2 regions of the Peribacillus sp. ACCC06369 genome follow, and region 1 is predicted to be linked to the other one. Evidence: a T-box and tRNA genes for the amino acid it is inferred to sense, from the RefSeq annotation. Region 1 holds a T-box; the other holds one or more tRNA genes.

What was found. A T-box is a leader RNA that pairs with one kind of tRNA and senses whether it is charged. The one in region 1 lies ahead of glyQ (glycine--tRNA ligase subunit alpha), so its partner is inferred to be a tRNA-Gly.
Region 2: it encodes a tRNA-Gly, which carries the amino acid that the T-box ahead of glyQ (glycine--tRNA ligase subunit alpha) is inferred to sense. The anticodon was not compared.

What each region holds. Positions count from the first base shown of each region.
Region 1 covers NZ_JAUCEN010000002.1:3,590,841-3,594,263, reverse strand. Annotated here, with positions in the region: gene era (GTPase Era) at 1-255, shown strand, start outside; gene QUF78_RS18335 (YqzL family protein) at 355-498, shown strand; gene recO (DNA repair protein RecO) at 532-1,284, shown strand; T-box leader at 1,343-1,519, shown strand; gene glyQ (glycine--tRNA ligase subunit alpha) at 1,620-2,516, shown strand; gene glyS (glycine--tRNA ligase subunit beta) at 2,503-3,423, shown strand, end outside.
Region 2 covers NZ_JAUCEN010000002.1:915,051-918,473, forward strand. Annotated here, with positions in the region: gene QUF78_RS05290 (NADP-dependent oxidoreductase) at 1-924, shown strand, start outside; gene QUF78_RS05295 (YbjN domain-containing protein) at 1,384-1,797, shown strand; tRNA gene QUF78_RS05300 (tRNA-Gly) at 1,981-2,054, shown strand; partial or broken gene QUF78_RS05305 (SAM-dependent methyltransferase) at 2,575-2,958, shown strand; gene QUF78_RS05310 (B3/B4 domain-containing protein) at 3,207-3,423, opposite strand, start outside.

The DNA of each region.
Region 1 (3,423 bases):
TCAATTAAAAAAATGGATAACAGTGATACAATTAATGTCATGGCGACGATCGTTGTCGAACGTGATTCACAAAAAGGCATCGTCATCGGAAAGCAAGGGAAAATGCTTAAAGAAGTCGGCAGCCGTGCCAGAGTGGACATCGAAAACTTATTGGGCTCGAAAGTTTTCTTGGAACTGTGGGTAAAGGTACAGAAGGATTGGCGTAACAAAGCCAGCCAGCTTCGTGATTATGGTTTCAATGAGAGCGAGTATTAATTAACAAAATTTACGCGTCATGAAAGTTTGGAAAACGGTCAAGCTAATCATATGGTCGGATATTCATATTGCTAGTTAAAAATGAAAGGTGGGCTTTATATGTTGGATTTTACCTGGGAATTATTTAGTGAAACAGGTAATGTGGACACCTATTTGCTGTTTAAGGAGATAGAAGTCGAGAGACAGGAAAGACACTTGGTATTGAATGATGAGCTAGCAGAAATTGATTTTCCTGTTTCATAGGTTAGTCTTGGCGAGCATGGGTGGTGTCTTGGTATGCTCCAAAAATGTGAGGGCATTGTCATAAGGCGAACTGCATATGGAGAAAATAACAAAATCATTACTATATATACCCGTGAGCTAGGAAAAATTGGCGTTATGGCGAGGGGAGCCAGTAAACCTAACAGCAGGCTTTCTGCCGTCACACAGCTTTTTTGCTCCGGGTATTTTCTTATAACCACATCAACCGGACTCGGAAGTCTTCAGCAAGGCGAAATGGTCGATTCACTCCGTTTCATTAGGGAGGATCTTTTTGCCACTGCTTATGCCTCATATATTGTTGAATTGCTTGATAAAAGCGTCGAGGATAAGAAACCGAATCCATATTTGTATGAATTGCTTTCGCAAACCTTGCATTACATAAACGAGGAATATGACGCAGAGGTTTTGAAATTCATTTTTGAAATGAAGATGCTGCCCGTCAATGGGATTAACCCAGTGCTGAATCAGTGTGCCGTATGTGGTGAAACGGAAGGGGAATTCTCCTTTTCGCTTCGGGAAGCGGGCTTTATCTGTCACCGCTGTCTAGGGAAAGACCCTTATCATTATAAAATTTCACCTGCAGCCGTCAAATTGCTGCGGATCTTTTATTATTTCGATTTATCAAGGCTCGGAAACATTTCCGTCAAGCCTGAAACGAAAAAAGAACTGCAGAAAATCATCGATGCTTATTATGAGGAATATTCTGGTCTGCATTTGAAATCAAAAAAGTTCCTGAAACAGATTGATACGATGAAAGATATGTTTTAGGATCTGACCTATTGACATTCCATGCTAGTTTGTATAAAATTCTAATCATCAAATTAAGAAGATTGCGTTGATGGAAAAGAGTATCTGTCATTCTCCATAAAAAGCGAACCCGGGACGGTGGAAGCCGGGATATGGATTTACAGGGAAGGGCGTTTCCGGAGCATGTTGCTTTGAAAAGAGGCCGTTTTATAAACGGCAATTAGGGTGGAACCGCGGGTATACTCTCGTCCCTATGCATTTCGCATAGGGACGGGAGTTTTTTGTTTGCCGAAATGTGAATGGGTTCCGAACCTTTAATTTTCAAAGAGCCGTTTTAAATAACCTGGAGGTGTACGATGAATATTCAAAATATGATTTTAACGTTACAAAAGCATTGGTCTGAACAAGGCTGTATATTAATGAATGCTTATGATGTCGAGAAAGGGGCAGGAACGATGAGCCCATACACGTTCCTGAGAGCCATTGGACCTGAGCCGTGGAGCGTTGCTTACGTGGAGCCATCCCGCCGTCCGGCTGACGGTCGTTATGGTGAGAATCCTAATCGACTGTATCAGCATCATCAGTTCCAAGTGATCATGAAACCCTCGCCTGACAATATCCAAGAGTTATATTTGGATTCCCTGCGTGCATTGGGGATTAATCCGCTTGAGCATGATATTCGCTTTGTGGAGGACAATTGGGAAAACCCATCACTAGGGTGTGCTGGTCTTGGTTGGGAAGTTTGGCTAGATGGAATGGAAATTACGCAATTTACATATTTCCAACAAGTGGGTGGCCTTGAATGTAAACCGGTTTCCGTGGAAATTACATACGGGATCGAACGTCTCGCCTCTTACATTCAAGATAAGGAAAACGTATTTGACCTAGAATGGACAGAAGGATTCACAGTTCGGGATATATTTGGACAGCCGGAATACGAACATTCAAAATATACATTTGAAACCTCCGACCTTGATATGCTGTTTCAACTTTTCACGATGTATGAAAAGGAAGCGCATCGCCAAATGGAAGAAGGGCTTGTACATCCTGCATATGATTATGTTTTGAAATGTTCACATACATTCAACCTTTTGGATGCGAAAGGTGCCATCTCGGTGACGGAAAGAACTGGATATATTGCCCGGTGCCGTAACCTAGCGCGTAAGGTTGCCAAAACCTTCTATGAAGAGCGGGAAAAATTAGGCTTCCCGATTCTTAAAGTGAAAGGGGAGAATACAAATGAGCAAGCGTGATTTGTTATTGGAAATTGGATTGGAAGAGCTGCCAGCCCGTTTTGTGACAGCATCCATGAAACAGTTGTCAGATAAAGTGCAGCAATGGCTAACGGAAAAAGCGATTGATTTCGGAACGGTTGAAGCCTTTTCCACACCAAGACGTTTGGCTATATTGGTGAAAGACGTGGAAGAATCACAAAAGGATATCGAAGAAGAAGCAAAAGGACCGGCTAAGAAAATCGCTGTGGACAGCGAAGGTAACTGGTCTAAAGCCGCATTGGGATTCGTCAGGGGCCAAGGCATGACTTCAGAGGATATTTATTTTAAAGAACTCAAGGGTGTGGAATATGCCCATGTGAATAAATTCATAAAAGGACAGCAGACTGTTCAGCTTTTATCCGAGCTGCAGGAAATCATCAGTGGTATGACGTTCCCGAAAAATATGCGCTGGGCCAATCAAGAGCTCCGCTTCGTCCGTCCGATTAAATGGCTGATTGCCTTATTCGGGAATGACGTAGTGCCATTTAGCATCGCTGATGTGGAAACGGGCCGTGAAACAAAGGGACACCGTTTCTTGGGCGATAGCTCAATCATCGAGCAGCCGGATCAGTACGAAGAAACGTTAAAAGAACAATTTGTAATGGCTGATCCAGATAAACGCCGACAAGTTATTTTAGATCAGATTAAAGGGCTTGAGCAGGAAAAGGGCTGGATCATCCCAGTCGATGAAGAACTGCTTGAAGAAGTGAATAATTTGGTAGAGTATCCAACGGTGTTATTTGGACAATTTGAGGAAGAATTCCTTGAGCTTCCAGCAGAGGTATTAATCACATCAATGAAGGAACACCAACGTTATTTCCCTGTTAAAGATCAGGACGGGAAGCTGCTTGCTTTCTTTGTAACCGTACGTAACGGGGACGATCGC
Region 2 (3,423 bases), 2.7 Mb from region 1:
GATAATGAGATTTTAGTACGGACGCTATATTTATCCGTCGATCCATACATGCGTGGAAGAATGCAGGAGACCAAATCATATATTGCTCCATTTGAATTGAATAAGGTCATCACGGGTGGCGTTGTTGCTGAAGTTATTGAGTCCAAATCGAGTTCCTTCAAAAAAGGGGATGTCGTTGTTGGGAATATCGACTGGGCAGAATACACAGTTGTCACCGAAAAGGAAATCCGCGTCATTGATCCCAAGGTGGCTCCGGTCACAACTCATTTAGGGATTCTTGGAATGACCGGTTTAACAGCTTACTTTGGATTGCTTGATATCGGTAAGCCACAAGAAGGTGAAACTGTAGTGGTTTCCGGGGCAGCTGGTGCTGTTGGTTCAGTAGTTGGACAAATCGCTAAGATTAAAGGTGCGAAAGTTGTTGGCATCGCAGGCTCAGATGAAAAACTTGAGTACTTAACGAAAGAGCTCGGATTTGATAGTGCCGTAAATTATAAAAAGGATAGTTTTACGGCAGATTTAGCTAATGCTGTTCCTGATGGAGTCGATGTTTATTTCGATAATGTGGGCGGCGAGGTGTCCGATGCTGTTTTCACACTGTTGAATGCGAATGCCCGAATTCCATTATGCGGAGCGATTTCCTCGTATAATGCAGAAGGGAAAGATCTAGGACCGCGTCTGCAATCCGCGATGATCAAAACGAGTGCACTTATGAAAGGTTTCACAATTGGAAATTATGCCGATAGATTCCAAGAGGGTGCGACGGATTTAGGAAAATGGCTCCAAGAAGGAAAGCTGAAGTATGAGGAAACGATTATTGAAGGGTTTGAAAACGTACCAGATGCATTTTTAGGTTTGTTTAAAGGAACGAACCTCGGTAAACAGCTTGTGAAAGTAGCGGAACCTGAATTCGCTAAACTATAAGTTTTATGGAAATACGGCAGAGGCAGGCCTTTGTTGTGATTCCTAAGCAGCTTATAATAAAAGCGGCCTTTTTTCGATATTCAATCGGGGAAAGGCCGTTTTCCTTTTCAAGTTAAAGATATAATGCCGGGTTGAGTTTCTCTGATCGGCCAGTACCTTAAGAGGGGGAGCTCGCTCAATTGCAGTAAGTTTTTGAAACCATGGCGATAACGGCAGATATAGGTCGATCAAAGAATCTCTTGAAATATCCAGGGGATTTTGGATTTTCAGAAAGCATTTTTAGCGGAGAAGCATATGGCATCAATCTTATCTATTCGAGGAGCCCTTTTTTGAACCATTCGTTAAATGGAGTGGTTCACTCTTGTGTGAAAAGGATGAAATTGGAATGTTTGTAGAAAACTCTGTAAAAATGGCAATTTTCATTATAAAATGTAAATACATAGAGAAAGGTGATGAACCATGTCAAACGTTGCTAAATTTCGTGATTTTTTAACTAGTGAGAAAATCTATATGAATGAGTTGAATGAAGATGGCACCACCTTTTTTAGAGCTGAGCAAAAGTTAAAGGACGGGTGGAAGGTCCTTTTAGTATTTGCATTCAATGAAGATGAAAATGTGGCGGACTTATTTTGCTTTAATGTCGCCGAGTTGAAGAATCCTGATAAGAAGCAGGATGTACATACACTGTTGAATGAATATAATGCTAATTTTAGGTATTCAAAGCTTTATGAAGAAAATGGGACGATTTCCATTAGGTATTCATACTCCATCGAGGGGGATATCGTACCGGATCTCGCGTTCAGGAAGTTAATCATGCTGCTTGAGACGGCACAGCAGGTTTATCCACGGTTAATGGAAGTCATATGGTCATAACATAATATAGGATGAAAAAGTTCTCTGAATCAGGGGACTTTTTAACATCTTTACTAAAGTGAATGAATATATTATCGTTACAATCCATTAATTTAAATTTTTTAAGAAGAACTATTGCATTTTTTTAGATTAAACTATATAATTAATTTTGTTGGTAATTCGACAAAGTTCTACAAGGATTATGCGGGTGTAGTTTAGTGGTAAAACCTCAGCCTTCCAAGCTGATGATGAGGGTTCGATTCCCTTCACCCGCTCCAATACATACTCATAACGTAGGGTTTCGTTACCTGGAGAACGAAGCTTTGCGTTTAAATATTATAACTAGGATTCTACTGTTTACAGTGGAATTTTTTTATTGTCCAAAATTACCTGTATCCAGAAGGGTGGCTATTTTGATGCAGCACACTCTTGTTCAAAGTGATTAACTACGGTAGTAGAATCAGTTTGAACAAGAGTGTGCTTTTTTTGTCCAAATAAACGTTTATTGAGACGGTTCTTCATTGAATAAAAGGTATTTAAGGAAATATTTGTAATGCAATTATCCAATCTTGTAGTATTGATAATGAGAGTAAATATATTTCATGTTTTCGCGTAAATCCTGATCCTTTAATGGTTAGAGGAGAATTTCGGGAAGTTTGTTCAATGGATCCATTTTGAATTGTGAATATGTAGGGGGAAGCGAAAATGTCACTACTTTTAGAACCAATAGGTTTAATCCAAAATAATAGAGTTAATTTGGAAGATGATTATTGGGGAGAAGTAATTTCCGAGATAATTATGGATGGATCCAAATTCAAAGAAGATTGCCTGTTTGGATTAGAACAATTTTCACATATTGAAGTCATATTTTATATGAATAAAGTGGACCCTGATAAAATTCAGTTCAATGCTAGGCATCCAAGAAATCGAACTGATTGGCCAAAGGTAGGTATCTTTTCTCAAAGGGCCAAAGCAAGGCCAAATCAGCTTGGTGTATCAGTATCAAGATGTGAATTGTTAAAAGTATAGGGTCTAAAGATAACTGTGAGGGCTTTGGATGCCATTGATGGAACGCCAGTATTGGATATTAAACCTTATATGTCTGAATTTGGCCCGATTGGCCAAGTGAAACAACTCAATTGGTCAAAAGAGGTAATGAAAAACTATTATAGTAATGGTTAACAAAATGAGCAGCAATAAAAAAATCGTGCATATTTTTTTATTGCTGCTCATTTTTTCTTATTTGGTAATGGTATGAAATTAATTTCAAGTAGCTATTTCAATCATTCTTATATGCTCTTCCATTCAGGAATCATAATACTCCTTTTTCGGGGACGAGAGGGTTAATAAAAGGATACTAGCTAGTTCCTTGGAAATTATGAAAAGACCCCTTCCGATTGTAGAAAGGGTTTATTTCCGTTCAATTTTGATTATCCTTCTACAATCGAGTAAGTCCCTTCACCACCGTGGATTTCAAGGAACATGTCCATCAAAGATTTCGTTAGCTGATGGGCTTCAGTGATTGGAGTCTTGGGTTGTAAATAAATGATTTGGATGGCCCTTTTCGTCTCTTCGGTGACTTTCGTTCGTTCTGAATCAACGTATGGACTTCCGAATGCTCCATCATGATCGGCTGATGTAATCATA